Regions from separate parts of the Spirillospora sp. CA-108201 genome, predicted to be linked through region 1. Evidence: riboswitches for the same ligand, from Rfam matches in the RefSeq annotation. Region 1 holds a riboswitch; each other region holds the start of a gene.
The links. A riboswitch is a leader RNA that binds a small molecule or an ion and turns the genes downstream of it on or off. The one in region 1 is predicted to bind cyclic di-AMP.
Positions count from the first base shown of each region.

Region 1 (4,202 bases):
CGCTGATCTTGACGCGCCGGTAGCCGACGTAGTCGGCGAAGCCCTCGATCAGCCACAGCGGGGTGCGCCGGTCGCGGGCGCCGCCCGTGGCGACGTGGGTCAGCTCGTGGGTGAGGACGACGTCGCGGCCCAGCTCGTTGAGGCGGCCGAAGGTGCCGGGGGAGACGATGACGCGGTCCTCGCCGCGGCCGCCCCCGGCGGACGGGGCGACGGTGGCGAGCGCGGCGATCTGGCCGAGGCTCTGCGCGGGGCCGGCGAGCGCGGAGGCCACGGTCGCGTCGGCGGGGACGAGCGCGACGACCCGCTGCGCCCACGCCTTGCCTACCACGGACGTGACGACCGGGACGGCCGCGTCCAGCCGCTCGGCGATGCCGTCGAGCCCGGCGCCGTCGCCGACGACGAGCCCGGCGCGGCCCCTCACCACCGCGAGGGGGCCGCAGTCCCAGATGTCGGTGTCGTCGGCGAGGCCGCGGGACGTCCCGTCGCCGACGATCGTCCACGCCCCGCCCCTCGGGGCCAGCGTGAGGTAGCGGGTGCGGGCGACGTGGCCCCGGTCGAATCCGCGCAGCCTGTAGCGCACCTCGACGCGGACGACGGCGGTCGCGCCGTCCACGGCCTCGGTGCCGGCGATGCGCTCCCGCCAGCCTTCCAGGGGGAGCTTCCGGAGGTTCCCGTACACGCGGGACTGGGAGTCCTGGAAGGCGGCGGGGGCGTGGCCCACCGTGGCGAGGAACGCCGTGCGGTCGCCGTCGCGGACGGCGCGGGCGCGGTTGGCGAGAACGGCGGCGGCCGCGTCCGGGCTGAACGTCCCGGCGGCCCGGGAGGCGGGGGCGCCGGCGTCCGCCGCCCCGCCGCCGGAGCGCGAGCCGGCCAGGCCGGCGCCTCCGGCGAGGAGGACGGCGGCCCCGCCCGCGCCGAGGGCGAGGGCCCTGCGCCGCGTCACGGGGGCGTCCTGCCCGGGGCCTTCCTCCATGGCCGCGATCCTATGCAGGGCGCGGGGCGGGAGGCGCCGTCACGACCGGTAGTCCGGGTAGCCGTAGCCGACCACGACGTCTGTGGAACGTTCCTTCACGCGGACGGCGTTGTCGGTGTTGCCCTCGACGGTCTCGATCGTCCCGTCGTCGACCTTCTTGATCACCATGCCGACGTGCTGGATGTCGTCGAGGGACTCGCCGCCGTCCCACGCGAAGAAGACGATCGCGCCCGGCCTCGGCTCGGTGCCCCAGCGGCCGTGCTCCTGGAACCAGCGGGCGTGGGCGATCGTCCAGGCGTCGCTGCCGACCTGGTCGCTGAAGCCGATCTGCTCGCCGACCCAGGAGACGAACATGTCGCACCAGTTCGCGTCGCCGTAGCCGTCGAGGGAGCCGCCGTCGCGCGCGAGCGTCTCCCGCGCGCGGGACGTGGCCATGTACCACTCCTGGAACTTGGTCTCGCCGCCGCCGTTCTCCTCGATGCCCACCTGCGAGCGGGCGAGGTCGATGGCCTGCGCGGCGGTGGGCCGCGACTTCGCGGCCGGCTTCCCGGAGGCCTTCGCCCGCGGCCGCCCGGGCCGGTCCCGCCCGCTCGCCGGGGCCGGCGAACCGGTGGTCCCGGGCTCGTCCTCGGACGGGCGCCCGGACGTGCGCCTGGACGGGTCGCCGTACGCCGCCAGACCGGGGGCGAGGTCGGCCGCGGCGGCGGACCTCACCGGGGCGGAGCCGAACGGCAGGACCGACGCCTGCGCGGTGGCCGCGGCGGTGCCGAGCACGGCGGCGCCGACGACCACGCCGCCGGTCGTCCGCCACGTGAGGGAGAAGGGGTTCGGCTTGCGATGCCTGCCGGAGGACTTCTTGCAGTGCGCGCGTGGCACGGGGGGATCTCCTCGACTTCCATGCCGCCTACCGGGTTAGCTGACGGGTTCGGGCGTGGAAGCCGCCCTACGGCCGCGCGAAGGCAGGCCGATTCACCCCGAAAGGACACAGTGGGTCCCCGGTTCCGCGACGGTCGCGCAAGCGCACGGCGGTCCGCGGATTCGGCGGTGACGTGCCCGGGGGCGGGCACGCCGGTTCGGATGGGGAATCTCGGCGGGCGCAGGCGCCCGCGGAGTGAGAGGGTGGGGGCGTGACCGCGTGGCGGCCACGCCCCAGGTAACGCTGCGGGATTCTCTCCTTGTCTTCCAGACGCCTACCGGGTTAGCTGACGGGTTCGGGCGTGGAAGTGGCCCTACGGCGGCTCTCGCCGGACTGCCGGGAGAGACGCGCCGATTCACCCCGGGTGCCGGAATGCCCGTCCGGAGACGTTCTCCGGACTCCGGCGGATATGGGTCCCCGGTTCCGCGCTGAGGCGGATTCGGCGCTGCCGCTGCGATCCTGGGGGCGAGATGGGGCCCGGCACGGGACCTGTCTCCCGCGTGCGAACGAGCGGCGCCTGATGTTGTGGGCGGACGGCGGCCCGTCTCCGGGGCCGTCCGGGGCCTGCCCCGCGTAGGCCACCGCTGCTGCGCACTCAGCGCCATGCACGCTGCGGCGTGCGCACGGTGGAACGGGGTCGGCCGGGTCTGCGTCGAGACCGTGCGGCGCCTTCGGGCGCCGCGGGGCGGCACGTGGGGCGTGCCGCCCTGGGGGGAGCGGCGCGTGGATCGCGCCGCCGTCACGCGGGTGCTGGATGCGCCGCGTGGGGCCGGGGCGCCTGGTGGGCGCCGCGGGGCCGCGGCGTCTGGAGGGCGCCGTGGGTGGTGACAAGGTACCAAAACCCCAAAAGAAGGCAAACCCCCCCAAAATCAACAACGGACCAGGTCAAGCCTGGTCCGTTGTCGATGAGGCCCCGTCACGCCCGCGGGGCGCGGGTGTCAGGGCGGTGCGTCAGGGGCGCCCGGCGCCGTAGAAGTTGTCCTTGTAGTAGCCGCTGCCGATGTCGCTGATCTTGACGACGTCGCCGGTGTGCGGGGCGTGGATCATCTTGCCGCCGCCCACGTAAAGGCCGACGTGGCCGAGGTTGCTGAAGAACACCAGATCGCCGGGCTGCAGGTTGTTCCAGGCGACCCGCTTGCTGTTGGTGTAGGCGTACTGGGTGTTGGTGGTGCGGGTGATGCCGACGCCCGCGGCGGCCCAGGCCTTCATGGTCAGGCCGGAGCAGTCGTAGGAGCTCGGGCCCTCGGCGCCGTAGGAGTAGGGCTTGCCGAGCTGGGCGTAGGCGAAGTTGAGCGCCGTGCGGGCCGGACCGCTGGCCGGCCCGTTGTAGGTGCCGCCGGTACCGCCGCCCGGGCTAGAGCCCGACGGCGTGCGCGGGCTGAGCCGGCGCACGAGCGTCTTCTGCTTCTTCACCTGCTTGTCGAGTTCCAGCTTCTGCTTCTTCAGCTCGTCCTGCTTCGACTTCACCTCGTCGTAGGAGGACTTCGCCTGGGACTGCTCGCGGCGGAGCCGCTGGGCGGTCGCGAGGAACTGGGTGAGCTGGGAGCTGCGCTCCTGCGACAGGTGCGAGAAGACGGCCGCCTGGTCGAGGATCGACTGCGGGTCCTTGCTGCCGACAAAGCCGGTGACATCGGCCGAGTCACCGTTCTTGTAGGCGGTGGCCGCCATCTGAGCGATCTTGGACCGCTGCTCCTCGAAGCTGGCCTGCTCCTGCTTGCTCGCCTTGTTCGCGGCGTCGAACTTCTTCTTGGCGACCTTGAGCTTCTCGCGGTTCTGGTTGAACTGCTCGACCTTCTGGTCCATCTTCTCGTTGAGCTTGTCGAGCGTCTTCTGGGCCTGCGCCCGGGTCGGCTTGGGCTCGGCGTGCGCCACCACCGGGGAGCAGGTCAGGGAGACCGTCACGGTCAGGCCGGCGACGGCCGCGAGGCGGCGGGAGACGCCTCTGCCCGCAGAGCCCGCCCTGCGGCCAGGCCGCTGTGCCGGTGCCCCGATGTGATCATTGGCCACGGTCGGTTTCGCCCCTCTCGTCCACGACGTCAGCCGACGACATTAGCGAGGGGCAACAGCCGTCACAACCGATTCATCACTCTTTGATTGACATCTGCTGATATTGTCCACTATTCGTGACGCCATGATCACGTACGGCGAGGACTCCCTTATGGGAGCCTTAGGGGAGTCTTAGGAACGGCCCAGCCTGCGCAGCAGCAGGGAGGACGGGCAGGGGCGCGCGCTGGCGCGCCGCGCGGCGTCGGCGACCTCCCGGTCGGACGACACCACGACCACCGACCGGCCCGGCGGCTCGGCCCGCACGAG
Region 1 is NZ_JBNJNE010000001.1:3,133,450-3,137,651, reverse strand. It holds gene ACQEU6_RS15275 (hypothetical protein) at 1-973, opposite strand, end outside; gene ACQEU6_RS15270 (CHAP domain-containing protein) at 1,013-1,849, opposite strand; cyclic di-AMP (ydaO/yuaA leader) riboswitch at 1,859-2,027, opposite strand; cyclic di-AMP (ydaO/yuaA leader) riboswitch at 2,146-2,344, opposite strand; gene ACQEU6_RS15265 (C40 family peptidase) at 2,841-3,791, opposite strand; gene ACQEU6_RS15260 (NYN domain-containing protein) at 4,068-4,202, opposite strand, start outside.

Region 2 (4,202 bases), 1.2 Mb from region 1:
TCGTCGCCGGTGGACGACCGCATGTTCGTGAGCTTCTTCTCCTTGGTGATGTTGACGTCCATGTCGTCGGAACGGGAGTTCTCGCCGACGATCATGCCCTCGTACACCTCGGTGGTCGGGCCGACGAAGAACGTCCCGCGCTCCTGGAGGTTGGTGATCGCGAAGGCCGTGGCGGCGCCGGACCGGTCGGCGACGAGCGAGCCGGACGGGCGGGTGCGCAGCTCGCCGAACCAGGGCTCGTAGTCCTCGAAGACGTGGTGCGCCATGCCGGTGCCCCGCGTCTCCGTCATGAACTCGGTACGGAAGCCGATCAGGCCGCGGGCCGGGACGAGGAACTCCATCCGGATCCAGCCCGTGCCGTGGTTCGTCATGTGCTCCATGCGGCCCTTGCGGACCGCCATCAGCTGCGTGACGGCGCCGAGGTACTCCTCGGGGATGTCGACGGTGAGCCGCTCGACCGGCTCGTGCTTCTTGCCGTCGATGTCGCGCGTGACGACCTGCGGCTTGCCGACGGTGAGCTCGTAGCCCTCGCGGCGCATGTTCTCCACCAGGATCGCCAGGGCCAGCTCGCCGCGGCCCTGCACCTCCCAGGCGTCGGGACGCTCGGTCGGCAGCACCCGGATCGACACGTTGCCGACGAGCTCGCGGTCGAGCCGGTCCTTGACCATCCGGGCGGTGACCTTGGTGCCCTTCTCGCGGCCGGCCATCGGCCCGGTGTTGGTGCCGATCGTCATGGAGATCGCCGGCTCGTCCACCGTGATCAGCGGCAGCGGGCGCGGGTCGTCGGGGTCGGCGATGGTGTCGCCGATCATGATGTCGGGGATCCCGGCGATGGCGATGATGTCACCGGGACCGGCCTCGTCCGCGGGCTTGCGGGTGAGCGCCTCCGTCATCATCAGCTCGGTGATCTTCACCCGGTCGACGCTGCCGTCGTGGCGGCACCAGGCGACCTGCTGGCCCTTCTTGATGGTGCCGGCGTGCACCCGGCACAGCGCGATCCGGCCGAGGTAGCTGGAGGCGTCCAGGTTCGTCACGTGCGCCTGGAGCGGGGCGTCGGGGTCGTAGGACGGAGCGGGGATCGTCTCGGTGATGACCTTGAACAGCGGCTCCAGGTCCTCGCTGCCCGGCATGGCGCCGTCGGCCGGCTTGTCGAGCGAGGCCCGCCCGGCGCGCCCCGACGCGAACACGATCGGGAAGTCGATCTGGTCCTCGTCGGCGTCGAGGTCCATGAACAGCTCGTAGGTCTCGTCCACGACCTCGTCGATGCGCGCGTCGGGACGGTCGGTCTTGTTCACGACCAGGATCACGGGCAGCCGCGCGGCGAGCGCCTTGCGCAGCACGAACCGGGTCTGCGGGAGCGGGCCCTCGCTGGCGTCCACCAGCAGGACGACGCCGTCCACCATGGACAGGCCGCGCTCGACCTCGCCGCCGAAGTCGGCGTGCCCCGGGGTGTCGATGATGTTGATGGTCAGCCCGTTGTGCAGGACCGCGGTGTTCTTCGCGAGGATCGTGATCCCCTTCTCGCGCTCCAGGTCGTTGGAGTCGAGCACCCGGTCGTCGACGTCCTGGTTCTCGCGGAAGGCGCCGGACTGCCAGAGCATGGCGTCGACCAGCGTCGTCTTGCCATGGTCGACGTGGGCGACGATCGCGACGTTACGGAGGTCGTCGCGCGTGGAGATGGGCATGCGGGTTCGCCTTGCGTGAGAGTTCGGGAGTCGCCGCAGACGTGCGGCCGTATCCATTCTACTTGGCCGTGCGTACCACCCACTCCGAGTCGTTCGTCCCCTCCGTCACACGAACCTCGATTGGCCAACTTTGCGCATCCTTTGTAATCTGCCCGAGATCCGGTCGTCCGAGGCCCCACCCCCCGGGGCTGCGGCCGGAACGCCGAATCTCCCGCGGGGAGAACCGGGGACCCACGTCCTCCGGGGTGAATCGACTCACACGTCGTAGGGCGACTCCTGGCCCGAACCCGTCAGCTAACCCGGTAGGCGTACGAGGAGAGGAGAGCACCGGCTTGGCTCCGGATCCCCATCGGCGGCGTCGCGTCCTGCCCACCGCCACCGCCACCCTGCTCCTGATAGGCCTCGGCGCCACCGCGCCGGACCTCGCCCACGCCGCCCAGCCGTTCCGGCCCGCCTCCGCGCCCGCCGCGCCGAGCCCCACGCCGACGACGGAGAAGGGCCTGCGCAAGAGCCTCGACGCGCTGAACGAAGAGGCCGAGATCCTCACGGAGAAGTTCAACAAGGCCCGCGTGGAGTTCACCAAGGCCCGCAAGGCCGAGCGGGACGCCACCAAGGAGGCCGAGCGGCTGCGCGCCCTCGCCGAGCCCGCCCGCCAGAAGCTCGGCAGCCTCGCCGCCGCGAACTACATGGCCGGCGGCCCCGACGTCCTCTTCGGCTCCGGCACGTCCGCCGAAGGGCTGTCCGACCGCGCCTACCTCGCGCAGAGCCAGGCCACCGCCGTCCTCGCCCTGAAGAAGCAGATCGACCAGGCCGACGCCGCGGAGCGCACCGCGAAGGCGAGGACCGCGCAGGTCAAGAAGACCTGGGACGACGCCAAGAAGACGCGCGAGGCCGCCAAGACCAAGGTCTCCGAGGTGATGAAGCGCCTCGACAAGCTGACCACCACCCACGCCAGCGACCCGCGCACCGGCCTCAGCGCCACCGTGAAGGGCTCGGGCCTGCCCGCGAAGATGGCCCGCAAGGCGCTCACCAAGCTCGGCTCCCCGTACGTGTGGGCCGCCGCCGGACCGAGCAGCTTCGACTGCTCCGGCCTCGTCGTCTGGGCCTACGGCCAGGTCGGCAAGCCCGGCCTCCCCCACTACACCGGCGACCTGTTCGCCATGGGCACGAAGGTCTCCCGCGGCGCACTCCGCTCCGGCGACCTGGTGTACTTCGGCGGCAACCTGCACCACATGGGCATCTACCTGGGCGACGGCAAGTACCTCCACGCCCCCCAGACCGGCGACGTGGTCAAAATCTCCAAACTCTCCGACCGCTCCGACTACGCAGGCGCGAACCGTATTTCTTAGCTTCTTTCTCCTCCTTCGGGCCTGGCGGCCCTCCCGCAACCATCTTGGTCACAGAGTCTGGCAGGGTCGCCGGGATGGCCGTTGACCAGCCGATACGCCGGTTACCCGCCAAGGGGCGTCGGGGGATGACGGGCGAGATCTTGGGGAGTTGGCTCCCTCTCTGGCTCCCGTGGGCTCCCCTGTGCCGGGTCCTAGGGGGCTGTTCGCCCCCTAGGTCTGGTGGTGCTCGACCTGCTGACGAGTGAACCGCCGAATGCCTGGAAGGTGCCGAACCTAGACAAGGCGCAGGGCCCGTACATCACCCTGGAAATGTACGGGCCGTGTCTCTGCGCCCTTCTAGAGAGCTTCAATAGCTGGGGTTACTGATTTGCAGGTGGGTGTGGGCGAGGAGGCTGTTGAGCAGTGCGGGCCGGTGCTGGATGCGTTTCAGGCGGGTCTTGATCAGCTGCATGAGCTGGTCGATGGTGTGCTTGGTGAGGTTGGCCAGGGACCGTTTCAGGTGTGACCACACGCCCTCGACGGGGTTGAGTTCAGGAGCATGGGGCGGCAGGTGGAAGACGGTGAGCCAGTCCCGGGCGGCCAGGTAGCGGCGCATCCGGGCCGAGCGGTGGGTGTTGAGGTTGTCCCACACGACGACGATCGGCCCGCCGAGTTGCTGGTGAGCGGCATCCAGTAATCGGATGTAGTCGCCCTCGTCGAATCCCTTCCTCTCGTGTTTTCGGCCGCGGTAGGCGTGTGCGCGGTAGATCAGCCGGGGATGCTCGCCGGGCTTGATCGCCACGAGCGCGGCCAGCGAGATCCGGTGGGTGCCGCGGGCGGTGACGCGCACCACCGGTGTGCGTCCGCGTCGTCCCCAGGTGGTGCCTTTGGGCGGCCTCAGCCCCTGGCCGGCTTCGTCTTCGAAGCAGATCCAGGCGCCCAGGTCCGCCGCGGTGCTTCCACCGTCGGCCACACCTCCGCCCGCCACCGGTCAACCCGCTGCTCGTCGCGCTCGGCCGCACGGCGGGTCGGCGTCTGCACGCTCCACCCGATCCGGTGCAGCAGCACGTCCACTCCGGCCGGTGTGTAGGAGACCGAGAACAGATCCCAGATCACCTCGGCGATCCGCGCGAGTGTCCACCGCTGGTCTTCGGTCCAGCCGTGCGCGGCCGGGCCGAGATCCAACGCC
Region 2 is NZ_JBNJNE010000001.1:4,348,961-4,353,162, forward strand. It holds gene typA (translational GTPase TypA) at 1-1,685, opposite strand, end outside; cyclic di-AMP (ydaO/yuaA leader) riboswitch at 1,876-2,010, shown strand; gene ACQEU6_RS21075 (C40 family peptidase) at 2,018-3,034, shown strand; gene ACQEU6_RS21080 (transposase) at 3,381-4,001, opposite strand; gene ACQEU6_RS21085 (winged helix-turn-helix domain-containing protein) at 3,911-4,202, opposite strand, start outside.
Region 2: it holds a riboswitch for cyclic di-AMP, as region 1 does, so the genes downstream of both, ACQEU6_RS21075 (C40 family peptidase) here and ACQEU6_RS15270 (CHAP domain-containing protein) in region 1, are expected to answer to the same signal.

Region 3 (4,202 bases), 650 kb from region 1:
CCGTGACGTCCAGGACGCGGCGGCCGAGCGTGCCGCGCGGGCGCCCGGCGCCCCAGTACACCCGCCCGTCCCGCTCCACCAGGCGGGCGCGCAGCTCGGGCCGCTTCACCGGGTCGTACTCGGCGGCGGCGAGCGCGCCCGCGTGGTCGCCCTCGCGGATCAGGTGCGCGGCGATCGCGGGCAGCGGGTTGGCCTCCTCGAAGACCCTCGGGTCCAGCTCGGCCAGGTAACCGGCGGCCAGGTCGAGGAAGCGCGCCTGGTGGGCGGGCTCGCGGTCGCGCAGGTCGCGCAGGTAGAGCACCAGGTCGTGGTTGACGAACTTGACGTCCTTGGCCCGCCGCAGGTCGTAGGCGCCGCGCAGCGCGAAGAGCATGTCGATGCGGCGGTGGATCTCCAGCCGGTCGGCGAAGTTCGCCAGCTCCGCGCGCCGGTTGGAGATCGACGGCGCCCGCGTCCGCTCCCTGACCAGCCAGTTGTACACGCGGTGCGGGATCAGCGCGGTCCGTCCCGCCTCCAGGTAGGCCTCGGCGGTGAAGAGCAGGTCCTCGTAGTGCAGCCGCTCGACGAACCGCAGCCCGTGCTCCTCCAGGAAGCCGCGCCGGTAGGCCTTGTTGGTCGAGAGGGTGTCGTAGAGGAGATCGGGGTTCTCACCCAGCGAGTCGTAGACGACGCTGTTCCGGTAGAGCCAGGGGTACCAGGGGCGGATCCGCCCCTTCGCGCCCTCGGGCACGTCGAGGAAGATCCGGTCGCAGAGCCCCGAGACCAGGTCGGCGCCGGTGTCCTCGGCGGCGGCGAGCAGGTTGAGGCAGGCGTGCCGGTCCAGCAGGTCGTCGCTGTCGAGGAACATCACGTACCGGCCGGTGGACGCCTCGATCCCGATGTTGCGGGGGCGGCCGCAGCCGCCGGAGTTGGCCGGCAGGTGGACGGCCCGGACCCGGCCCGGGTGGGCCGCGGCGAGCCGGTCGGCGGCCTCGCCGGTGCCGTCGGTGCTCGCGTCGTCGACGATCAGCGTCTCGACGCCGCCCAGCGACTGCGCCAGCGTCGAGGCCACCGCCCGCGGAAGCCTCCGCGCGTCGTTGTAGGCGATCACCACCACGCTGACATCCGGGCGCACCGCCATCGGCATCCCCCTCCGCAGACCGGACGTCCTGGTTTCCTTTCCAGGAACGCCGCACTGAGGTCCAAGAGGGATCAAAGGCTGTCAACGCTTAGCATTACCCACCGACAGCGGAGGCAATGGGCACAACACCCGGAACGCCAGAAGGCGCCCGGCGGGGGCCGGGCGCCTTCGCTGAGCGCGCACCTTCTCGGGCGGTGTCGGATCAGCTGGCGTATTCGGGGTAGCCGTAGCCGACGACCTGCGACTTCTCGCGGACCTTCTTCTGCACCGCGTTGTCGGTGTTGCCCTCGATGGTGGTGATGCTGCCGTCGCCGTTGTCCTTGACGACGATGCCGACGTGGTCGATGTCGCCGATGCCGGCCTTCGAGCCGTCCTGCCAGTCGAAGAACACCACCGCGCCCGGCTTGGCCTTGTGGCCCCAGCGGCCGGTCTGCTTGAACCAGCTGGCGTGCTGGACGGTGTAGGCGTCCCAGCCCATGTTCTTGACGCCGGTCTGGGCGCCGAGCCAGGAGACGAACATGTTGCACCACTGGGCGCCGTTGTACTCCTTGACCGAGAAGCCGCCGTCACGCTTGGCGGTGGCCTTCGCCTGCGGAGTCGAGACGTACCACTTGTGGTACTTGGTCTGGCCGCCCTTGCCCTCGTGGATGCCGACCTGCTTCTGCGCGAGCTTGATCACTTCGGCGGGCTTGACGGCGTGCGGCGGGACCTTGAAGCCCTCGCGCCGCGCCTCGGCCGCGACCTTGTCGGCCTTCACGGTCTTGACCTGGGAGGACTTGGCCTGGGAGGACTTGGCCTGGGAGGAGTGGTGCGCGGCGGTGCCCTGCTCGGCGACCGCCGCCGTCTGGGCGGAGGTCTCGGCGACCGCGCGGCCGCCGGCGAGGGGGTTGACCACCGAGAGCCCGACCGCGCCCGCCAGGACCGCGCCTACGGCGACGCCGACGGCCTTGTCCTCGGGCGTGAGGCGGTTGAGCGAAAGTCGATCGAAAAGACCGGACATGCAGGGAATCTCCTTGTCTTCCATGGCGCCTACCGGGTTAGCTGACGGATTCGGGCATGGAAGCAGCCCTACGGCGCGACTCTCGGGCGCGCCGATTCACCCCAGAAACGTGGGTCCCCGGCTCCGTTCCGGTCGTCCCGACCGGCCGGACTCGGCCTCGCATCGCGCTCGGCGGTGCAGGTATGCGGATGTTCTCACTGACAGATCTTGATGAGGGGGCGCGCGTCGATTGGCGCGCATCGCGTGCGGATTCCGCTCCGCGATCCTCGGCCGCGCATGGTGCGGCCGGCGGCAACGCATGGAACGCGTTGCGTGATTCGGGATCGAAGGTACCAACCTTCTCAAGAAAAGCAAACCAGGCATAAAGTAAAGTCTTGCCTGCTCAAAGCCCTTCCAAGAGACTCCCAACACCGAGGCCGCCCCGCGTCTTCCCGATCTTTGCCGAGATGGCCCTCAGCCCCTTGCCCGCCGTACTTACCGGCCCTTCGAGAAAAGGTAAAGAAGATCGAAAAGGTGGCGCCCGGCGCCTCTCGCCGGGGCGCCCGGCGCTCCCCTGGCGCCGCTGGGTGAGTCGCAGGTCACACCCGGCGATCCTCGCTGGTCAGGCGTGCCGTTCGTCACCGCGAGGCCTGGGCGGTCACTCCACGTAAAGGGCGAAGAGCGTGGTGTCGTCCGCCGCCCGGTCGTGCTCCATCCGCGCCAGCACCTCGTCCAGGACCCGCTCGGGACGCGTGGAGGAGTCCCGCAGGATGCGGGTCAGGCGGACGATCCGCTCGTCCAGGTCCGCGTCCCTGCGCTCCACCAGCCCGTCGGTGTAGAGGAAGAGCATGTCTCCCGAGTCGAGCCCGGTGGTGATCGTCGTGTACTCCCAGCCGGGCATCGCGCCGAGCATCGGGTCGCGGACCACTTCCAGCGGGGTCGCCCGCCCGTCCCGGACCAGGATCGGCGGCGGATGGCCCGCGCACGTCCACTCCAGGACGTGCCGGGACGGGTCGTAGTGGGCGACGATGGCGGTGCCCGTCGCGGGCGGGTCCATGGCGCCGATCAGCTCGTTCAGCCAGCCGACCAGCCGGCCCGCCCGCTCCCCCGTGCAGGCGAGGCCCAGCAGGCCGTTCCGGGTCCGCGCCATCGCGGCCGCCGCCGGCAGCCCGTGCCCGGCCGCGTCCCCGATGGCGAACATCGCCCGCCCGTCCTGCAGGGCGCGGGTCGCGAACCAGTCGCCGCCGATCCGGGCCGTGCTCTCCGCCGCCATGCTGCGGATCGAGGTGGTCATGCCCGGCAGCTGCTCGACCTCGTCCTCGTCCGGCAGGATGGCCCGCCGCAGCGTCACCGCCACCCGGCGCTCCTGCGCCGTCCTCGCCTGCTGGCGCAGCATCTGCCGCCGGGTCTCGGCCAGCGCCCGCTCCACCCCGCGCCGCCGGGTGATGTCCTGCGAGACGATGTTGATCGAGACGGGCAGTCCGGACTCCCCGAGCACCGGCTCGGCGAACACCCACAGGTGGCGCGGCGTCCCGTCCTGGCCGATCACGCGGTGCTCCGCCTCGACCGGTTCGCGGCGCGAGAACATCGTCTGGACGGCCTCCTCCACCAGCGGGAGGTCGTCGTCGGCCACGACCTTCGGCAGGTCGTGCGGCATCGGCGGCACCTCGTCCGGAGAGAGGCCGTAGTTGGCCAGCATCTGCGGCGTCCAGTCCGCCTCGCCCGTCGCGAGGTCCCACTCCCCGAACCCGATCAGGGCGAGCCGCTCCACCCGCTCAAGCCGCCGCGCGATGCGGTCCTCGGCCAGGTGGTACCGCCAGGTCACGCAGATGCCGGTCGGCACGCGGACGCACCGCACGCTCATCCGCGACGACCGGGACAGGCCGCGCTGGGCCGTCGAGTACTGGATCGAGGAACGTTCCAAATGTGCACCGGACTCCAGCACCCCGACATACTCGTCGAACAGGCCGCTGAGCACCGCCCCGGGATCCGTCCGCAGCAGCCGCAGCCCGGTCAGCTCCTCCCGGCCCCGCCCGAACATGTCCCTGGCGACGCCGTTGAGCTCCGCGAAGAGGAAGTCGGCCACGTTGCCGTCCGGCCCCC
Region 3 is NZ_JBNJNE010000001.1:2,484,282-2,488,483, forward strand. It holds gene ACQEU6_RS12110 (bifunctional glycosyltransferase/CDP-glycerol:glycerophosphate glycerophosphotransferase) at 1-1,120, opposite strand, end outside; gene ACQEU6_RS12115 (CHAP domain-containing protein) at 1,323-2,120, opposite strand; cyclic di-AMP (ydaO/yuaA leader) riboswitch at 2,133-2,287, opposite strand; gene ACQEU6_RS12120 (PP2C family protein-serine/threonine phosphatase) at 2,758-4,202, opposite strand, start outside.
Region 3: it holds a riboswitch for cyclic di-AMP, as region 1 does, so the genes downstream of both, ACQEU6_RS12115 (CHAP domain-containing protein) here and ACQEU6_RS15270 (CHAP domain-containing protein) in region 1, are expected to answer to the same signal.

Region 4 (4,202 bases), 2.5 Mb from region 1:
TCGCCGCCTGCCGCATCCAGGCAAACCCCGACAAGCTCGAACGCGCGACCGAGCACTGGGCGGCGACCGACCACAGGGAGCCCCTGTTCATGATGTGACGTCGATCACGTCGGTCTCCTGTCAGGAAACGGCGGGTCATCCGGTTCAAGGGGCGAATCCGAACCGGACAGGAGTCGACGATGAGAGTGCTGGTGGCAGGAGCGACCGGAGCGATGGGCAAGCAGCTGGTGCCGCGTCTGGTCGATGCGGGACATGAGGTGTTCGCCATGATTCGCAGCGAGTCGAACAAGGCCATGGCGTCACGGCTGGGCGCGGTGCCGGTCATCGCCGATGCGCTCGACCGCGCCGAGGTCGAGGCGGCCGTGCGCCAGGCCGCCCCGGATGTGATCGTTCACCAGTTGACCGCCATCGGGCACATCGACACGCGCCATTTCGAACGCAGCTTCGCAGCCACCGACCGGCTGCGGACCGAGGGCACCGACAACCTGCTCGCCGCCGCACGCGCCGCAGGGGTGCGGCGGGTGGTCGCCCAGAGCAACGGCGCGTTCACCTACGACCGGACCGGCGGGCCGGTCAAGAACGAGCAGGACCCCCTGGATCGCTCACCGGTCGGCCAGATGGCCTCGATGATCGCCGCGATCGAGCACCTGGAGAAGGCCGTGCTGGGCGCCGCCTGGACCGAAGGGGTCGTGCTGCGCTACGGCGCGTTCTACGGACCCGGCACATCGATGGCGCCGGGCTCCGCGCAGCTCGAGATGATCCGCAAGCGCACGTTCCCGGTCGTCGGCGACGGCGGCGGAGTGTGGTCGTTCATCCACATCGCCGACGCCGCCGAGGCCACGGTCGCAGCCGTGGAGAGCGGGGGCCGCGGTGTCTACAACATCGTCGATGACGACCCCGCCCCGGTCTCCGAATGGCTGCCGGAACTGGCGGCGATGCTGGGCGCGAAGAAGCCGATGCGCGTACCGCGGGTCGTCGGACGGCTGGCCGCCGGGCAGGCCGGCGTCGTGCTCATGACCGAACTGCGCGGCGCGTCCAACGCCAAGGCCAAGCGCGAACTGGGCTGGCACCCGGCACACCCCACCTGGCGCCAAGGCCTCCAGGTTGTGGAGTGACTCGCTGAGCGTCGTTCTCTCTGCCCGAAGAGCCGAACGCTCGTCGAAGGCCGTCCTTCCGGCAAGAAGGGCGGCCTTCGAGCACGGCTCGGGGGGTGGCCGGGGCGTTGTCCAGGTCGCGGCCGATGTCGTTGTGGGTCCCGGTCTGGGGGCTTCACCCCGGCCAGGTCCGCGACCTGCTCGATGCGGCCGGTCGCAGCGGGCCGGCCGTCGGCGGCAGCACCGGCCGTCCCCGGCCCGCGCTGATGGCTTTAAGGCGACGAGTCATGTCGTGCGCGGTTTTCAGGCGACCTCCGGGTGGTCGACTCCCTCTGGACGGAGGTCGCGGACCGGAAATCTTGAGGAAGTTTGACTGGGCCGCAGCCCTTGCGTTGAGGGGGTTTTGGGGAGTTTTTGCAGGTTGGCCGGGTCTTTGGGACGTGCTTGACGAAATATGGGATGGCTTGAACCTGTTGTGGGTGTGTGACCGACGGGGAAGCCCGTCCGGAGCGTCCGACCAGATCGTGAAGGGCGCATCGAGTCCCTGATCATCAGGACTGCCGATCAAGGCACGTCCTCCGCCGAGTCCGCAGAGCGCCGATCACGGCCGAGCGGAGCCGGGGACCCACCGAAACACCGGGGTGAATCCGCACTCCCGCCGTGCGCGGGGCCGCGGTAGGGCCACTTCCACGCCCGAACCCGACAGCTAACCCGGTAGGCGGACTGGAAGAACTCAGGAGAACCTTCGCATGACCGCTCGTACCTTTGACCTGACCAAGCGCATGGGCGCCCGCGCCGCGGCCGGCGCCGTCCTCTCCCTGGCAGGCGCGTTCGGCTTCGCCTCCCTGGCCCCGGCCGCCCAGGCGGACGCCAAGCCCGCCGACACCGCGCCCGTCGCCGCCGTGTCCAAGGCCGACGCCAACGGCGCCAAGGCCGTCGGCCAGAGCGCCCAGGCCGGCGCGTCCGCGCAGGACGTGATCAAGCTCGCCCGCACGCAGGTCGGCATCCACGAGGACGCCTCGGGCAACAGCAAGTTCAACGACTGGTACATCGGCTCGTCGCTGGGCGAGCTGAACGCCCACCGCATCGGCGCCAAGAGCGCCTCGGTCTACAAGGGCCAGTCCTGGTGCGACATGTTCGTGTCCTGGCTGGGCCAGCACACCGGCACCAAGGGCATGGGCGCCGACGCCTACACCGTCAGCCACGCCAAGTGGTTCAAGAAGACCGGCCGTTTCGGCGAGACCCCGAAGCCCGGCGCCGTGGTCTTCTTCGCCTGGAGCGGCGGCGGCATCAAGGGCGTCGAGCACGTCGGCATCGTCGTGAAGGACAACCACGACGGCACCATCAACACCATCGAGGGCAACACCGGTGACGCGGTGAAGCAGAGGGTCCGCGACACCTCCACCGTCGCCGGCTACGGCTACCCCGAGTACCGGTGAGCCCGGGCCGCTGAGCGGCCCCTCACCCCGCACCGTCCAGCGGTGCACCCCCCTTCTCCATCCCCCGCCCGATCACACCCACGTCGCTAGCGCGCCACGTGCCGTGCGCCGGACTCGTCATGCCCGAACGGCGAGTCCTCCACGCCCGAAGGCCGTGACCCGGCGCCGGACCACCGAGCAAAGGATGAACATGCAGAAGCGAGCCATCGACACCGCCCTGATCGGTACCGCCCTCGCAGGCGTGCTGGTCGCGGGCGTGGCCGGGACCGCCCATGGGGCCTCGGCGGACGAGCCGACCGCGCACAGGCTCACCGCGCAGCAGGTCAGCGCGCAGCAGGTCACGGGGCACAAGGCCACCAGGCAGCAGCTGACCGGACGCGAGGTCATCGAGCAGCAGGTGACCGGGCACAAGATCACCGGGCAGCGGCTGACCGAGCACAAGATCACTGGCCAGCAGGCGGCCGGGCAGCAGGCGACCGGGTCGCAGGACGCGAAGGCCTCCCGCCACATCCCCGCCAAGCCCGCGAAGAAGGGCCCGAAGGCCCTGATCAGCGGCAAGACGAAGGCGTCCTACTTCTGGGACGACGGGTCCGGAGTGAACGGCGACACCGGCGCCCCGGCGGGCGGCAAGCCGATGCAGAAGGGCCTGTTCGCCAGCCCGAGCTGGCCCATGCACACCAAGGTCAAGGTCAGCTACAAGGGCCGCAGCGTCACCGGCTTCGTCGGCGACCGCGGGCCGGGCGAGCCGTCGCACCGCGGCGTCATGCTCGACCTCGACACCTACACCTTCCGCCACCTGGTGGACGGCAAGAAGCCGAGCAGCAAGTACAACACGGGCACCTCGGCGGGCCACCTGAAGGGCGTCAAGTACGAGGTCCTGTCCTGGGGCCACGGCGCCGGCAAGAAGGGCGCCCCGAAGCCCCTCGGCTGAGCGGACCCGTCCAGGTGATCCCCTCCTGGCCTGACCACAGACCCCGCTCCCGTCCTCGGACGGGAGCGGGGTCTGTCACGTCCGGGGCAGGAAGGGCGGACAGCGCCGTAGCCGCCGGCGGACTGTCGCGGCGCCGCCGTCTTTCGCGCCGGGATGTGCTGCCGGGCGTGGTGTGAAGACGCGCGCCGTGCCCCCTTGTCGCCGTGGCGGGGGTGGCCTTACAGTGCAGTCTACTGTTTTATAGACCGAGTGGTATGTAAAACGTCTGCCGCAGTTACAGGAGGTCAGACGGTGCCGGTGCAGTCGCCCCCACGTTCTGCTCGATCGGCTCCCGGAAGCCCGCCCCGGGCGGATCGGAGGTCCTGATGCTCGATATCGACCGGCTTGTCATCACCTACGGGGTGCGCGAACCGCTGATCAAAGAGGTGTCCCTGCAGGTCGGCGACGATGGTGTGGTCGCGCTCCTGGGCAGCAACGGAGCGGGCAAGACAACGCTGATGCGAGCGATCTCCGGAACGCTGCCGCTGTACGGCGGGGCGGTGCGGACCGGATCCATTCGTTTTCTCGACCGGCCTGTCGAGAGGTCGAACCCGGCGGCGATCGTCCGGAGCGGACTCGTCCAGGTGCCGGAAGGACGGCACGTCTTCGCGGCGCTGAGCGTCGCCAGAGAATCTGGCCGCCGGTGCCCTCCCCGTCCGCTCGCGGACGGAACGCGAGGTCTTCGGGTTGACCCGCGGG
Region 4 is NZ_JBNJNE010000001.1:595,622-599,823, forward strand. It holds gene sigJ (RNA polymerase sigma factor SigJ) at 1-98, shown strand, start outside; gene ACQEU6_RS02890 (NAD-dependent epimerase/dehydratase family protein) at 180-1,115, shown strand; cyclic di-AMP (ydaO/yuaA leader) riboswitch at 1,664-1,829, shown strand; gene ACQEU6_RS02895 (CHAP domain-containing protein) at 1,844-2,533, shown strand; gene ACQEU6_RS02900 (hypothetical protein) at 2,724-3,464, shown strand; partial or broken gene ACQEU6_RS02905 (ATP-binding cassette domain-containing protein) at 3,830-4,123, shown strand; gene ACQEU6_RS02910 (alpha-ketoacid dehydrogenase subunit beta) at 4,191-4,202, shown strand, end outside.
Region 4: it holds a riboswitch for cyclic di-AMP, as region 1 does, so the genes downstream of both, ACQEU6_RS02895 (CHAP domain-containing protein) here and ACQEU6_RS15270 (CHAP domain-containing protein) in region 1, are expected to answer to the same signal.